Paraglaciecola sp. L3A3: one gene and its partner. The protein of the gene in region 1 interacts with the protein of each later gene in a pairwise test. Links are inferred from orthologs where the notes say so. Each region holds a gene or a part of one and is shown in the gene's direction. Other genes may lie near its edges.

What was found. Proteins that work in one complex are often made in the same cells at the same time.
Region 2: the proteins of hflC (region 1) and ftsH interact in binary tests that used the Escherichia coli proteins (3 or more experiments, as listed by UniProt). The link is inferred for Paraglaciecola sp. L3A3 from one-to-one orthologs.

Annotation. Positions count from the first base shown.
Region 1 is NZ_CP047023.1:415,282-423,506, forward strand. What follows is about bases 2,096-4,908. They hold hflC (protease modulator HflC), read left to right. Parts: upstream 2,096-2,967; coding sequence 2,968-3,849; downstream 3,850-4,908. Other genes in these bases: hflK (FtsH protease activity modulator HflK), read left to right, coding at 2,096-2,964; GQR87_RS01790 (bifunctional diguanylate cyclase/phosphodiesterase), read right to left, coding at 3,969-4,908. Also shown: tRNA (adenosine(37)-N6)-dimethylallyltransferase MiaA, read left to right, coding at 1-95; RNA chaperone Hfq, read left to right, coding at 174-419; ribosome rescue GTPase HflX, read left to right, coding at 443-1,729; more of hflK, read left to right, coding at 1,813-2,095; more of GQR87_RS01790, read right to left, coding at 4,909-6,137; GQR87_RS01795 (Rab family GTPase), read right to left, coding at 6,145-6,636; GQR87_RS01800 (OmpA family protein), read right to left, coding at 6,691-8,225.
Region 2 is NZ_CP047023.1:2,050,878-2,056,657, forward strand. The notes cover bases 30-2,957. They hold ftsH (ATP-dependent zinc metalloprotease FtsH), read left to right. Parts: upstream 30-478; coding sequence 479-2,437; downstream 2,438-2,957. Other genes in these bases: rlmE (23S rRNA (uridine(2552)-2'-O)-methyltransferase RlmE), read left to right, coding at 30-395; folP (dihydropteroate synthase), read left to right, coding at 2,520-2,957. Also shown: more of rlmE, read left to right, coding at 1-29; more of folP, read left to right, coding at 2,958-3,350; glmM (phosphoglucosamine mutase), read left to right, coding at 3,350-4,690; tpiA (triose-phosphate isomerase), read left to right, coding at 4,790-5,536; preprotein translocase subunit SecG, read left to right, coding at 5,546-5,780. UniProt on the Escherichia coli protein: Acts as a processive, ATP-dependent zinc metallopeptidase for both cytoplasmic and membrane proteins. Plays a role in the quality control of integral membrane proteins.

The DNA of each region.
Region 1 (8,225 bases):
CATGGCTACGTAGTTGGGAAAATATTTACACTCTAGACACGTTTTGTAACGACAATTTGTCAAAAGTAATACAACTAAGCGGAATTCGACTATAGTCGAGTCTATACAGCTAAATGTTTTACTGTATAATCGAATTTGCAGTAAATTTCATAATAAAAAGAAAAGGATAGATCATGGCTAAAGGGCAATCCCTACAAGACCCGTTCCTAAATGCATTGCGGAAAGAGCGTATTCCCGTATCCATTTATCTAGTTAATGGAATCAAGCTACAGGGTCAAGTTGAATCATTTGATCAATTTGTTATTTTACTCAAAAATACTGTAAGCCAAATGGTTTATAAACATGCAATATCTACAGTAGTACCTTCTCGCGCAATCCCAATGCCTAGTACAGGTCAAGCTGATTCAGACGAAGGTTAATTTGATAGGTATAGGAGAACGGCTTGTTTGACCGTTATGAAGCAGGTGAGCAAGCTGTTTTAGTACATGTAGAATTTGCCGATGAAAATAGCAAAGAAGATTTATTAGAACTACAGTTATTGGTGTCTTCTGCTGGTGTAAATGCAATTGATGTTGTGACTGGATCCCGTCAAGCGCCTCATCCTCGTTATTTTGTTGGTAGTGGTAAAGCTGAAGAAATTGCTAATGCAGTGCGAACTCTGCAAGCAGACGTGGTTATATTTAACCATAGTTTATCCCCTTCTCAAGAACGTAATCTAGAACAATTATGTCAATGTCGAGTACTTGATCGTACTGGGCTTATTTTGGATATTTTTTCCCAGCGCGCCCGTACTCACGAAGGTAAGTTACAAGTCGAACTAGCACAACTTCGGCATATCAGTACGCGGTTAATTCGAGGCTGGACTCACCTAGATAAACAAAAAGGTGGCATAGGGTTACGTGGCCCAGGTGAAAGTCAACTTGAAACTGACCGACGATTATTAAGGGCAAGGGTTAAGTCAATTCAAGGTCGTTTAGTAAAAGTTCAGAAACAGCGTGAGCAAGGTCGTCGAGCAAGAATTCGTGCAGAAATTCCAACGGTTTCATTAGTTGGATATACTAACGCAGGCAAGTCGACATTATTTAACGAAATGACTAATGCAGCTGTTTATGCGGCTGACCAGCTGTTTGCAACCTTAGATCCAACACTTAGAAAAATTCAGTTACAAGATGTGGGTTCAGCAATTCTTGCTGATACGGTTGGTTTTATTCGACATCTCCCCCATGATCTAATTGCAGCTTTTAAAGCAACCTTGCAAGAAACGCAGCAAGCTAACTTGTTATTGCATGTGGTTGACTATTCTGATGACCAATTTAGAGAGAATATTGATCAAGTAAATGATGTTTTAGAAGAAATTGAAGCTGATGATATTCAGCAATTGGTGGTATGCAATAAAATCGATAGAATGGAAGGTGTCGAAGCAAAAATAGATAGAAATGAAGAAGGTGTACCAATAAGAGTTTGGTTGTCGGCACAGCAAGGGGTCGGTATCGATTTATTGCTGATTGCGATAACTGAGTGTCTTTCTGAAAATATGGTACAACATAGTCTATCTATTCCCCCCAATAAAGGTAATTTAAGAGGGGTATTTTTTGAGATGAATTGTATTGCTTCAGAAAGTTATTCTGAACAAGGAAATTGGCTGGTGGATGTACGCATGGAAGAAAGCGACTGGCTTAGATTAATTAAAAGAGTCGATGAAAATTTAGAGTCTTATATAGTCAAATAATAAATTTATTAGTTTGTTAAAAATAACAGGCTAACAATTACAACATTTATAAACTTATTGAATTAACTAGTTGGAGAGTAATCATGGCTTGGAATGAGCCCGGTGGGAACAATAACGACCCTTGGAAAAATAAGGGCGGCAAAAATCAAGGACCGCCAGATTTAGACGAGGTGTTTAAAAACTTGATGAATAAATTTGGCAAGTTCGGTGGTGGCGATGGTAATTCATCTGGGGGTAAAGGCCTAGGTGGGATCGGTGCAATTGTTATTATCGGAATTTTAGTGGCAGCTTGGGCTGTGAGTGGTTTTTATACTATTCGTGAAGCCGAGCGTGGTGTGGTGTTGCGTTTTGGTGAGTTTAGTCACTTTGTTGAACCTGGACTTCGTTGGAAGCCTAGTCTTATCGACACAGTCAGACCCGTTGACGTGCAAACTGTACGTTCTATGCCATCTTCTGGCTCTATGTTGACGGAAGACGAAAACGTAGTGCGTGTTGAAATGGAAGTTCAATACCGTATCACAGAACCGTATAAATATAGCTTTGCAGTCACGAGTCCTGAAGAAAGTCTAAGTCAGGCTTTTGATAGCGCTATCCGTTATGTAGTAGGTCATTCAAAAATGGATGATGTATTAACTAGCGGCCGTGAGACTGCCAGACAAAGTGTACGTGATGAATTAACCAGTATCATAGAGTCCTATGATATGGGGATTTCTATTGTTGATATGAACTTCAAGGATGCTCGTCCACCTGAAGAAGTGAAAGAAGCATTCGATGATGCCATTGCTGCTCAAGAAGATGAGCAAAGATTCATTAATGAAGCTGAAGCTTATTCTCGTGAAATAGAACCTAGAGCTAGGGGGCAAGTTAACCGTATGGCCCAAGAAGCACAAGCTTATAAAGAGCGCGTGACTTTGGAAGCGCAAGGTGAAATTGCTCGTTTTGAAGAGTTACTCCCTCAATATACAGCTGCACCAGATGTGACCCGTAGCCGGATCTATTTGGAAACGTTAGAAGAAGTTTACTCTAATACAAGCAAAATTTTGGTGGATACTGAAGGTACCAGCAACATGATGTATTTACCTTTAGATAAAATATTAGAAAGACAATCTGGACCTACTATTCCAGCCAATATTCGTAGCACATTAGAAGGGTTACGTAATCAGGATCCCGATCCTCAACCTGTATCAAGTAATTCTAGAAGCTCTCGCAGTTCTAGTATTCGGACTGGGAGATAAACAATGAAGAATTTTTTAGCTCTTATTATTGTGGCTTTAGGCCTACTTACCTTTGGTTCTTTGTTTGTTGTCGAAGAGGGTAATAAAGCCATTGTTATCCAATTTGGTAAAGTACAAAGAGATAGTAGTACTGATGAAACAACGGTTTTTGAACCTGGGTTACATTTTAAATTACCGTTTTTTGATCGTGTGGTAAAACTGGATGCACGTATTCAAACTCTAGATGAAGTGCCTGATCGTTTTGTGACTTCTGAGAAAAAAGATTTAATTGTCGATTTATACGTTAAATGGAAAATTAAAGATTTTGCAAAATACTATCTAGCCACCGGTGGCATTAAAAGTAGTGCTGAAGTCTTACTACAACAGAAAGTAAACAACGGATTACGTTCTGAGTTTGGTACACGTACCATTCAACAAATTGTATCTGGTGAACGTTCTGAATTAATGGATGAGGCAATGGAACAAGCTTCTTCTAGTTCAGATGAGTTAGGTATTGAAATTGTAGATGTGCGAGTTAAACAAATTAACTTACCACCTGAAGTACGTAATTTTATATTCCAACGTATGCGTACTGAGCGTGAAGCTGTGGCCAGAGAACATCGTTCTGAAGGTCAAGAAAAAGCTGAGTTTATCAAAGCTGACATCGACGCTAAAGTCACAGTTATGTTAGCTGATGCAGAACGTAACCTACGTAAACTTAAAGGTGAAGGTGAGGCGCAAGCAGCTCAAATTTATGCTGAAACCTATACAAAAGATCCTGAATTTTATAGCTTTTTACGTAGTATGGACGCTTACAAGAAGAGTTTTAATTCTAAACAAGATGTAATAGTTGTTGAGCCTGATAGTGACTTCTTTCGATACATGAAAGGTCAAAAAGGTAAATAACTTTTAGTTACCAATATAATAAAAAAGCGCCGAATGGCGCTTTTTTTATAATTACAGATTGGTAATACTTGTTTTGTAAACTGCGGGTTAGTCAGCGCCCGTAAATTTGTCTGGTCCCATTATTCGTTGATAACGTTATCCATAGAGTCTAAAAAATTGCAAAACCCTTCGAAAGGCAGAGGTTTACTAAATAAATAGCCTTGACCTATGTTGCATTGGTTTGCGATTAAAAAGTCTTTTTGTATCTGGGTTTCAATTCCTTCGGCAATAACACCTAATTTTAAGCTTTTGGCCATAGATATCACTGCCAAAATAATTGCTCCCTCACAGTCTCGACTTTGGTTATTTCCCGTTAAGGCCATAATAAATGAACGGTCAATCTTGATGTGATCTATAGGTAATTTTTGCAAGTATGATAATGAACTATAACCTGTGCCAAAATCATCAATCGACACACTCACACCAAGAGTACGTAATTCACTTAATAAATAATGTATCTTGTCATAATTATCGATTAACACCCCTTCAGTTAACTCTAGCTCTAATAATTTGGGAGATATGTTTTCTTTATTTAAGGTGTATTTAATAAATTCTAATAATTTTTGTTCTGTAACTTGGCGTGGAGATAAATTAACTGTTAGTTTTATTTCAATATTTTTCTGTTTAAGAACAGATAATATTCTACAAGCCTCTGCTATTACCCACTTGCCAATAGGGATGATTAAGCCAGTTTGTTCGGCTAAAGGAATAAATAGATCTGGAGGGACAAGTTCACCGTTTGATAGTCGCCATCTAATTAGGGCTTCTGCTTTTACTATTTTATTAGCGGAGATATCAATTATGGGCTGAAGGAATAATTCAAACTCATCATTTTCAATAGCATTTCTTAATGAATCTTCCATTTCAATACGTTTTAAAGAGGCTTCTACTAATTCTTTCGAGTAAAACTCTAAACCACTTTTGGTATTTTTCTTTGCAGTATATACAGCTAAATCTGCATATTTCATCAGCTCTTCAGCATTGTTTGAATCTTTCGGATAAGCCCCTGCGCCAACGTTTAATCCTACTTCACATTTTATATTTGAATCAAAGTAAAAGGGCAATGAACAAGTACTAATTAAATCATCGACGAATCGACAACATTGGATTTGGTCTTCAGCAGAAAATTGACTATGTTGGTGGTCGAGTTCCATTATTATGGCAAATTCAGTTCCGCCTATTCTGGCGACAACATCATCTACATGAGAGACAGATAACAAACGTTTTGATAACTCTTTAATCAAACGATCGCCAATTAGGTGCCCATATAATTCGTTTATGCGTTTAAAGTGTTTGATATCGATATAGAGTAAATAAAAGGATCTATTTCGTTTTATCTTTTTTTCTAATTGCAGCCAAAAATATTGGCGGTTTGGCAAATCAGTTAGAACATCAAAATGAGTCAGTTTCTCATTTTGTTTCAACAGAAACTTAATTTGTGTGACATCACTGACACTTAATAACCAATATTGAATCGCTTGGTTGGCATCTTTAATTGGGTGTATCGCGACTTTTAACCACTTACCTTGTTCTGGTGGATTGAGCCAACACAATTCTCCTGTCCATGGGCTATAAGTATTAAATACCCTTTCATATTCAGGGTATTGTTTTTTAAATAAGCTTAAAATAAGTCTATCAACAGGTAGTTGGATTTCTATGTGGGAGTCATTAAAGAGTGAACTTAATGCAGGGTTTCCCGCCACTAATTGTAATCTAGCGTCTAAAATTGCTACCCCTAAATCTGTTTGTTCTAGGGCTTGCAATATCGGCTGTTGGATAGTTTTGGATTGATTAGTCTTAGCAAGCATAGCATTTAATTTTGTATGTAAATGATCATGCTTTTCGGTTATTTGGTCGTTAGATATTAATAATTCTCTAGCGAGCTGTAAGGTGTGTTGTTTTTGTTCGAATTTGCTTTTGAGCCTATGAATCACTAAGTAATATTTGTGCTGATTGACTATCGCATTGGCTTCTAATCTTAGTAATTGGTCTGGGATTTGTTCAGACCATATGCCTGATTCGATACTACCATTTTTTGAGGTTGCCCAAAGCTCTGCTGCATCGATTAAGAAATATTCTAGATAATGAGAGTTTTGCGAAAAAGTGAATATCTTTTTATTGTGCGTTTCGGGCAACAACTGATTTAGCCATTTTCCTTGATTATACAACACTTCAAATTCACTTTCTGAGACTCGCTCAAGTATGACGCAATCAAGTAAATCTAATTCGTGAAACAATGAAATGTCCATATCAAGGTTACTCCGTTAAAATATTCGCTATATAAGAAAACATCTCTTCAACACCTTCTCCAGTTTTTGCACTGGTATCAAAAGATTTAGAGTATGAATGTTTGATATCGCTTAATTCTGATTCAGTCCAGTGCCATGTAGTAGGTAGATCTTTTTTATTTAGAGCAAGTATTGCTGGAATATCTGACACTTCTTTGACCATTCTATATATTTCAATGCCCTCAACTAATGATTGAGAGCGAGTGCAGTCTGCGACTATGATGAATGCAGATGCTCCTCTTATATATTTAGGTTGAAACCCGCAGTATCTATCAATACCCTCTATATCCCAAATCATTAACTGCACTGATTCTTTATCCGTTTGTACCACTTTTTTATCAATTTTTACCCCAATAGAGGTAAGGTACTTTTCAGAAAAAATACCTTCTACAAATTGTTTAATCAGGCTCGTTTTCCCTACTCCCGAAGCCCCGAGTATACAAATTTTCTTCTGGATCATAAGGTTCTCAACAGATACGTTTTTATCATAATTATTATTTTAAATGTTTGTTGGTTAATGACTTGCATTAAAATATACCACATTAAATAGCACTTTTCGGGCGCCTTCGTCAGTTGTTTTTAAATCAATCACTCCTAAACCTATTGCATTAAGCCTATTGGCGTCGATACCTAGCTCTTGGAGTTTCAATTTTACATTGTCAGCCCGTTTCTGACTGAGAATATTATTATAACTTTCTGTCCCGACGGTATCGCTTGCTCCCATAATGACTAAACCGAGTGATAGCTTTTGTTGATCGGCAACTTGGATTAAGTTATTAAATTGTTCTTTAACTTGTATCAGCGTATTTATCCCCGCAGCTGATATTTCACTTTTTCCTTTTTCGAAAGAGATTGAGACATTGTCAATTTTAGCTATGTTTAAATCTAATATGGCGCGAATAATAGTGGGATCATCAGCGGCACTACTTTTGTTGCTATTTATTGTGATACCGTCTAGCCATTTGGCTTTAAAATTTAAGCCTAGAATTGAAGACAATTCATCTTGTAGTAGTAATTTTTCTAAACCACTGAGTTGTCCACTAAAAGTTGGCTGGTCGTTAGACCAATCAACTTCTACATTGGCAAAAGCCCTCAAGCTTTTCTGTACTTTATTTTTTATTAGCTGAGCATCTAAAGATAAATAAGCACGTTCTGTGAAATTAATATGTTCTAGAGGGATGTTATGTGAATTTAGCCATTTTGTTATGTCAATAGCTGATGGGTCTCTTAATGCTTTAAGGTTTATTTCTTTTAACCCTGTCAATTCTAACTCAGTAACTAATATGCCCGGCTCTAGATCTATTTGTTGTATCTGTTCTACAAGGTTGCTAGATTGCCAACGTATTGTGGCTAAATACCCTGCTGCAAGTAATATTAATCCGACTACAATCCAAGCTAACCAGGGCTTTTTTTTAGCTTGCTTTGAATCGGTTTTCAATTCTGCAATTAAACAATCTCTTAACTGGTTTTCACTATTTTCAAATGCAAATGCATCACCATTAAAATCAGTTAATTCTTTATCATAAAGTTTGTGAATTTCTTCTAAAGTAATTTGTAATTGATTCGCTACATTTTGTGGCATATTACCTGTTACTGCGGCGACCACAACAGCCTTAGGGCCCTGTTTCAGTAATAAAGTAAAGTCATCGGTACGTACTACATCTAGTTGTTGTTCACTTGAATCAGCATTAGGCTTAAAGGAATCTGAAACAAAATCATTGATGGCGGTCAACATGGAAGAGACCATATCGGCATCAGCACCTGTGTCTATTCCCAATGAAACAGAATTAAGCAATAGACCTGTTTCTCTATGAATTAAAAATACTTGTTCTACTCGAAAAGAAAACGTTTGGCTCGCGACATATTGAGAAAAACTCACATTTGCTTGCCACGCTTTAAAACGCCATGTTAACCCTTTGATGGTTAGGCTGTTTTCAATTAAGGCATTAGTTTTTTCAAGTAATTCTGTAATGAAAGCAGTGACAGATTTTCTGACTAAACTCCCCACAAGAGGGTATAAGTAGCCGACAAATTGCTCACTATGATTGG
Region 2 (5,780 bases), 1.6 Mb from region 1 along the record:
TGATCGCTTGTGATATTTTACCTATGGATCCCTTAGCAGGGGTGGCCTTTTTGCAAGGTGACTTTCGCGAGGAGTCTGTACTTAACGAGCTGTTAAATAAAATTAATGGTAAGAATGTCGATATTGTAATGTCAGATATGGCCCCTAACTTTAGTGGTAATGATGCTGTTGATCAGGCTAAATCTATGTATTTAGTAGAATTAGCCTTAGATATGTGTCATCAAGTATTAAAGAAAAATGGCAGTTTTGTGGTGAAGGTATTTATGGGCGAAGGTTTTGATTCGTTTTTTAAAGATGTACAAAAAGCGTTCAGAGTGGTTAAAACACGTAAACCTGAATCATCACGAGCCCGATCTAGAGAAGTTTATCTGGTAGCGACGGGATATAAATTATAGTAGTCTGGCTTCTTCGAACAAAGAAGCGCAAGACGCCAATCAAAGAGTCATTTGACTCGTAGTAATAATAGAGGTTTAACAACTTGAGCGACATGGCAAAAAATTTAATCTTATGGCTGGTCATCGCTGTCGTATTGATGTCGGTTTTCCAAAACTTTTCTGGCTCTGAACCAAATAGAGTCGCCACAGACTACACTCGTTTTTTGAAAGATGTTGATAATGGCGTAGTTAGCCAAGCAACAATTGATAGAGACACTGGTGAAATTGTCGGCACTAAACGCAACGGTGAACAGTTCACAACTGTTGTACCTTATCTTGATATGAAGTTAATGGATCAACTTATCGAAAATAATGTGGCTGTGTTTGGTAAACAACCAGAAGAGTCTTCATTATTAACGTCTATCTTTATTTCCTGGTTCCCAATGTTATTACTGATTGGGGTCTGGATCTTTTTCATGCGTCAAATGCAAGGTGGTGGCGGTAAAGGTGCTATGTCATTCGGCAAAAGTAAAGCGCGTTTATTAGGTGAAGATCAAATTAAAACGACCTTTGCTGATGTAGCAGGGTGTGACGAAGCAAAAGAAGATGTTTCAGAATTAGTCGACTTTTTACGTGACCCAAGTAAGTTTCAGAAATTAGGCGGCAAAATTCCTAAAGGTGTGTTGATGGTTGGTCCTCCGGGAACAGGTAAAACATTACTTGCTAAGGCGATTGCCGGTGAAGCAAAAGTACCTTTCTTTAGTATTTCAGGTTCAGATTTTGTTGAAATGTTTGTTGGTGTTGGTGCCTCTCGTGTACGTGATATGTTTGACCAAGCTAAAAAATCAGCTCCTTGTATTATTTTTATTGATGAAATTGATGCAGTAGGCCGTAAACGTGGTGCAGGTCATGGTGGTGGCCATGATGAGCGTGAACAAACCTTAAACCAAATGTTGGTTGAAATGGATGGTTTTGAAGGACACGAAGGCATTATTGTTATTGCTGCGACTAACCGTCCAGATGTACTTGACCCTGCATTATTACGTCCTGGACGTTTCGATCGCCAAGTCATGGTAGGTTTACCAGATATCCGTGGTCGTGAACAAATTTTAAAAGTGCATATGCGTAAAGTGCCATTAGGGGACAATGTTGAAGCACATGTTATTGCTCGTGGTACACCTGGTTTCTCTGGTGCAGATCTAGCAAACTTAGTTAACGAAGCTGCATTGTTTGCTGCCCGCACAGATAAACGTGTGGTGAGTATGGATGAATTCGATAAAGCGAAAGATAAAATCATGATGGGCTCTGAACGCAAGACTATGGTCATGTCGGAAGAAGAAAAAACCAATACTGCTTATCATGAAGCTGGACATGCAATTGTTGGCCGTTTAGTACCTAAACATGATCCAGTTTATAAAGTGTCTATTATTCCTCGTGGTCGAGCATTAGGTGTGACTATGTATTTACCTGAACAAGATAAATACAGTTCATCTCGAGAAGAATTAGAATCTCGTATTGCCACTTTATTTGGTGGGCGTATAGCAGAAGAAATTACTTTGGGTGCAGCCGGTGTAACCACTGGTGCGTCGAATGACATTGAACGTGCTACCGATATTGCTCGCAAAATGGTAACCCAATGGGGGCTTTCTGAGAAAATGGGTCCCATCAATTATAAAGATGACGAAAACGAAATGTTTATGGGAGCGGCTCCATCACATATGTCAGCCGAAACTTCTCGTGATATTGATGCTGAAGTCAGGTTATTAATTGACAGAAATTACACACTAGCTGAAAAATTATTGAAAGAAAATATGGATGTTTTAGAGGCGATGAAAGACGCCTTGATGAAATATGAAACCATAGATGCTAAACAAATTGATGATTTGATGGCACGTAAAGAAGTTCGTCTTCCAGCTGAATGGGTCAGAGATGGTAAGACTGATGATTCTGATAAACCATCTGGTGGCGCAAAAGCTGCTGATGACGCTGATAAAACTGAAGAAAAGAAAGCCGATAAACCTACTACTCCAGATGTAGGAAAACCTGGCGACGCAACGAGTTAGTTTTAGAACAAATGATAAAAACGCTTTGTTGGCAATCTAACAAAGCGTTTTTTTATTTGAAAGCTTAAAATATTGAGCATGTATGCAATTTAAAAACAAATTCATAGACCTGTCAGTGCCCAAGATAATGGGCATCTTAAATGTCACTCCTGATTCTTTTTCTGATGGAGGACACTTTAAAAATTTTGACCAAGCTATGTATCACACTGAGTCTATGTTAACAGAAGGGGCTGCTTTTATTGATGTAGGCGGGGAGTCTACTCGACCAGGGGCTGTTGATGTTGATCTTCAGCAAGAATTAGATCGAGTATTACCCATAATTGCAGCCATTACTGAACGCTTTGATACTGTTGTTTCAATTGATACCAGTAAAGCACAAGTGATGACCGCCGCTGTAGCGGCTGGTGCGGCTTTAATTAATGATGTGAGAGCGTTACAAGAAAAGGGCGCATTACAAGCTGCGGCAGAGGCTAATGTACCAGTCTGTTTGATGCATATGCAGGGGCAACCCCGTGTTATGCAGGAAAACCCTGAGTATGAAAATGTGACTGATGAAGTTATCAATTTTTTGCAGCAAAGAATGATTGAGTGCGAAAAAGCGGGAATGACTAAAGATCAATTGATTATTGATCCTGGTTTTGGATTTGGTAAAAGTTTGCAGCATAATTATCAATTGCTTGCGAACTTAGATAAATTGTCAAGTTTAGCTGTGCCTATTTTGTCTGGTACTTCAAGAAAGTCAATGATAGGAAATTTACTGGGTCGTAATATTGATGAGCGGCTAGCTGGCAGCATAGTGACTGCTAGCCTTGCCACATTGAGTGGGGCAAAAATATTACGGGTACATGATGTCAAAGAAACAGTGGATGCAGTTAAAATAACAACATTAGTTAAGGATTACAGGAAACTATAATGAGTGATAGAAAATACTTCGGTACAGACGGTATTCGTGGCAAAGTCGGCGAAGACAAAATCAATCCTGAATTTGTAATGAAACTAGGTTGGGCCGCTGGAAAAGTTTTAGCGGGAACTGGCACCAATAAAGTCCTTATTGGTAAAGATACCCGTATATCTGGCTATATGTTGGAATCAGCATTAGAAGCGGGGTTATCTGCTGCGGGTATTAATATTGGCTTATTAGGGCCTATGCCGACTCCAGCTATTGCTTATTTGACTAAAACTTTCCGTTCAGAAGCGGGCATAGTGATCAGTGCTTCTCATAATCCTTATTATGATAACGGTATCAAATTCTTTTCAGCTGATGGTATGAAACTTGACGATGATATTGAAATTGCCATTGAAAGTCAGATGGATCGTCCTATGGAATGTGTGGCTTCAGACAAACTAGGTAAAGCCACACGAATTGCTGATGCGGCCGGTCGTTATATCGAATTTTGTAAAGGTAACTTCCCCTCAGATTTATCCCTCAAAGGTTTAAAAATAGTGGTAGATTGTGCCCATGGAGCCACATATCACATAGCACCAAACGTATTGAGTGAATTAGGTGCACAAGTGATTGAAATTGGTACCGAACCTGATGGTTTGAATATCAATCGTAATGTCGGGGCCACATCGATGAAAGCTATCAAACATAGTGTTCTGAAAAATAATGCTGATCTAGGGTTTGCCTTGGATGGTGATGGTGACCGGATTATGTTGGTGGATCACAAAGGAAATGTGATTGATGGCGATCAGATTGTCTACATCATCGCTAGGGACGCGTTAAAATCTGGTATGTTAAAAGGTGGTGTGGTTGGTACTGTGATGAGCAACCTTGGTTTAGAGGTCGCCTTAGGGACCTTAGGCGTGCCGTTTGCTCGCAGCAAGGTGGGTGACCGCTACGTGATGGAATTACTTAAACAAAAAGATTGGTCGATTGGCGGCGAAGGCTCAGGCCATGTATTGAATTTGGCCGCTGCTTCTACTGGTGATGGCATTGTGGCCGGATTACAAGTTTTGGCGGCCATGCTGCATGCGGAAATGACTTTATACGAATTAAGCCAAGGTATGGTTAAATATCCGCAGACATTAATCAATGTCAGATTTACCAATGGCAAACAACCTCTTGAAGATAAACAGGTGAAACAATCTGTGATTGACGCCGAAACGGCATTAGGTAATAAAGGCCGAGTTTTGTTGCGAAAAAGTGGAACTGAGCCACTTATTCGAGTGATGGTTGAGGCCAATGATGCACAAGATTCAAGTACTTGGGCTGAATATATTGCCGATGCTGTTCGTAAAGTGAACGAATAGACAAAAGGCGAAGCATATTTGGCGAGTATTACTTGTATAATTTCATTGGGTTAGTTAATATCTCGCGCGCTTTTTTATTGATGCTAAGAGGAATATCTTTTGCAGACAAACATTCGTAGGTCTTTAGTGGTTGGTAATTGGAAGATGAACGGTGATAAATCGTTGATTGGTAAAATGCAATCATGCTTGAGTCAAGTGGACTTAGGGAATATGGATTGGGCTATTTGTCCTCCGGCTCCTTATTTAGGTTTATTTGATAGTTCAGTTAGGCTGGGTGTACAGAATGTCAGTCAATTTGACTCAGGGGCTCACACTGGTGAAACATCCGTTTCAATGGTTAAAGAACTCGGTTGCCAATATGTTATTGTTGGTCATTCTGAAAGACGTGAAGACAACTTTGAATCAAATGAAATTGTTGCGTTAAAAGTACAAAAAATATTAGATGCTGGATTAACACCTATTTTATGTATTGGTGAGCCAGAATCAATTCGTGATGCGGGCAATGTGTTTGATTACCTGACTACTCAGTTGAATGCTGTAGTCACGTTACTAGGCATATCAGCATTTGCTAATATAGTCTTGGCTTATGAACCCATATGGGCGATAGGGACGGGTAAAACAGCCAGTCCTGAGCAAGCACAAGAAGTACATGCTTTTATTCGTGAATATTTAGCAAAACAAGATTCAAACATTGCGGCTGGTACTGTTATTTTATACGGCGGTAGTGTGAAAGGAAGTAATGCCCAAGAATTATTTTCTCAGGCAGATGTAGATGGTGGTTTAATTGGCGGCGCTAGTTTAAACCCAGAAGATTTTTTAAGTATTTGCTTAGCTGCAAATCAATAGAGGCAACACATGTTTTACGAAGTATTAATTATTGTTTATTTGATCGTCGCTATAATGTTGATCGGTTTTGTATTGATCCAGCAAGGTAAAGGCGCAGATATGGGCGCATCTTTCGGTGGTGGTGGTTCTAACACAGTTTTTGGCTCTGCTGGTTCTGGTAACTTTTTGACCAGAACAACTGCTATATTAGCGACTTTGTTTTTTGTTATCAGTTTGATCCTTGGTAACCAAACTGCTGATAAAG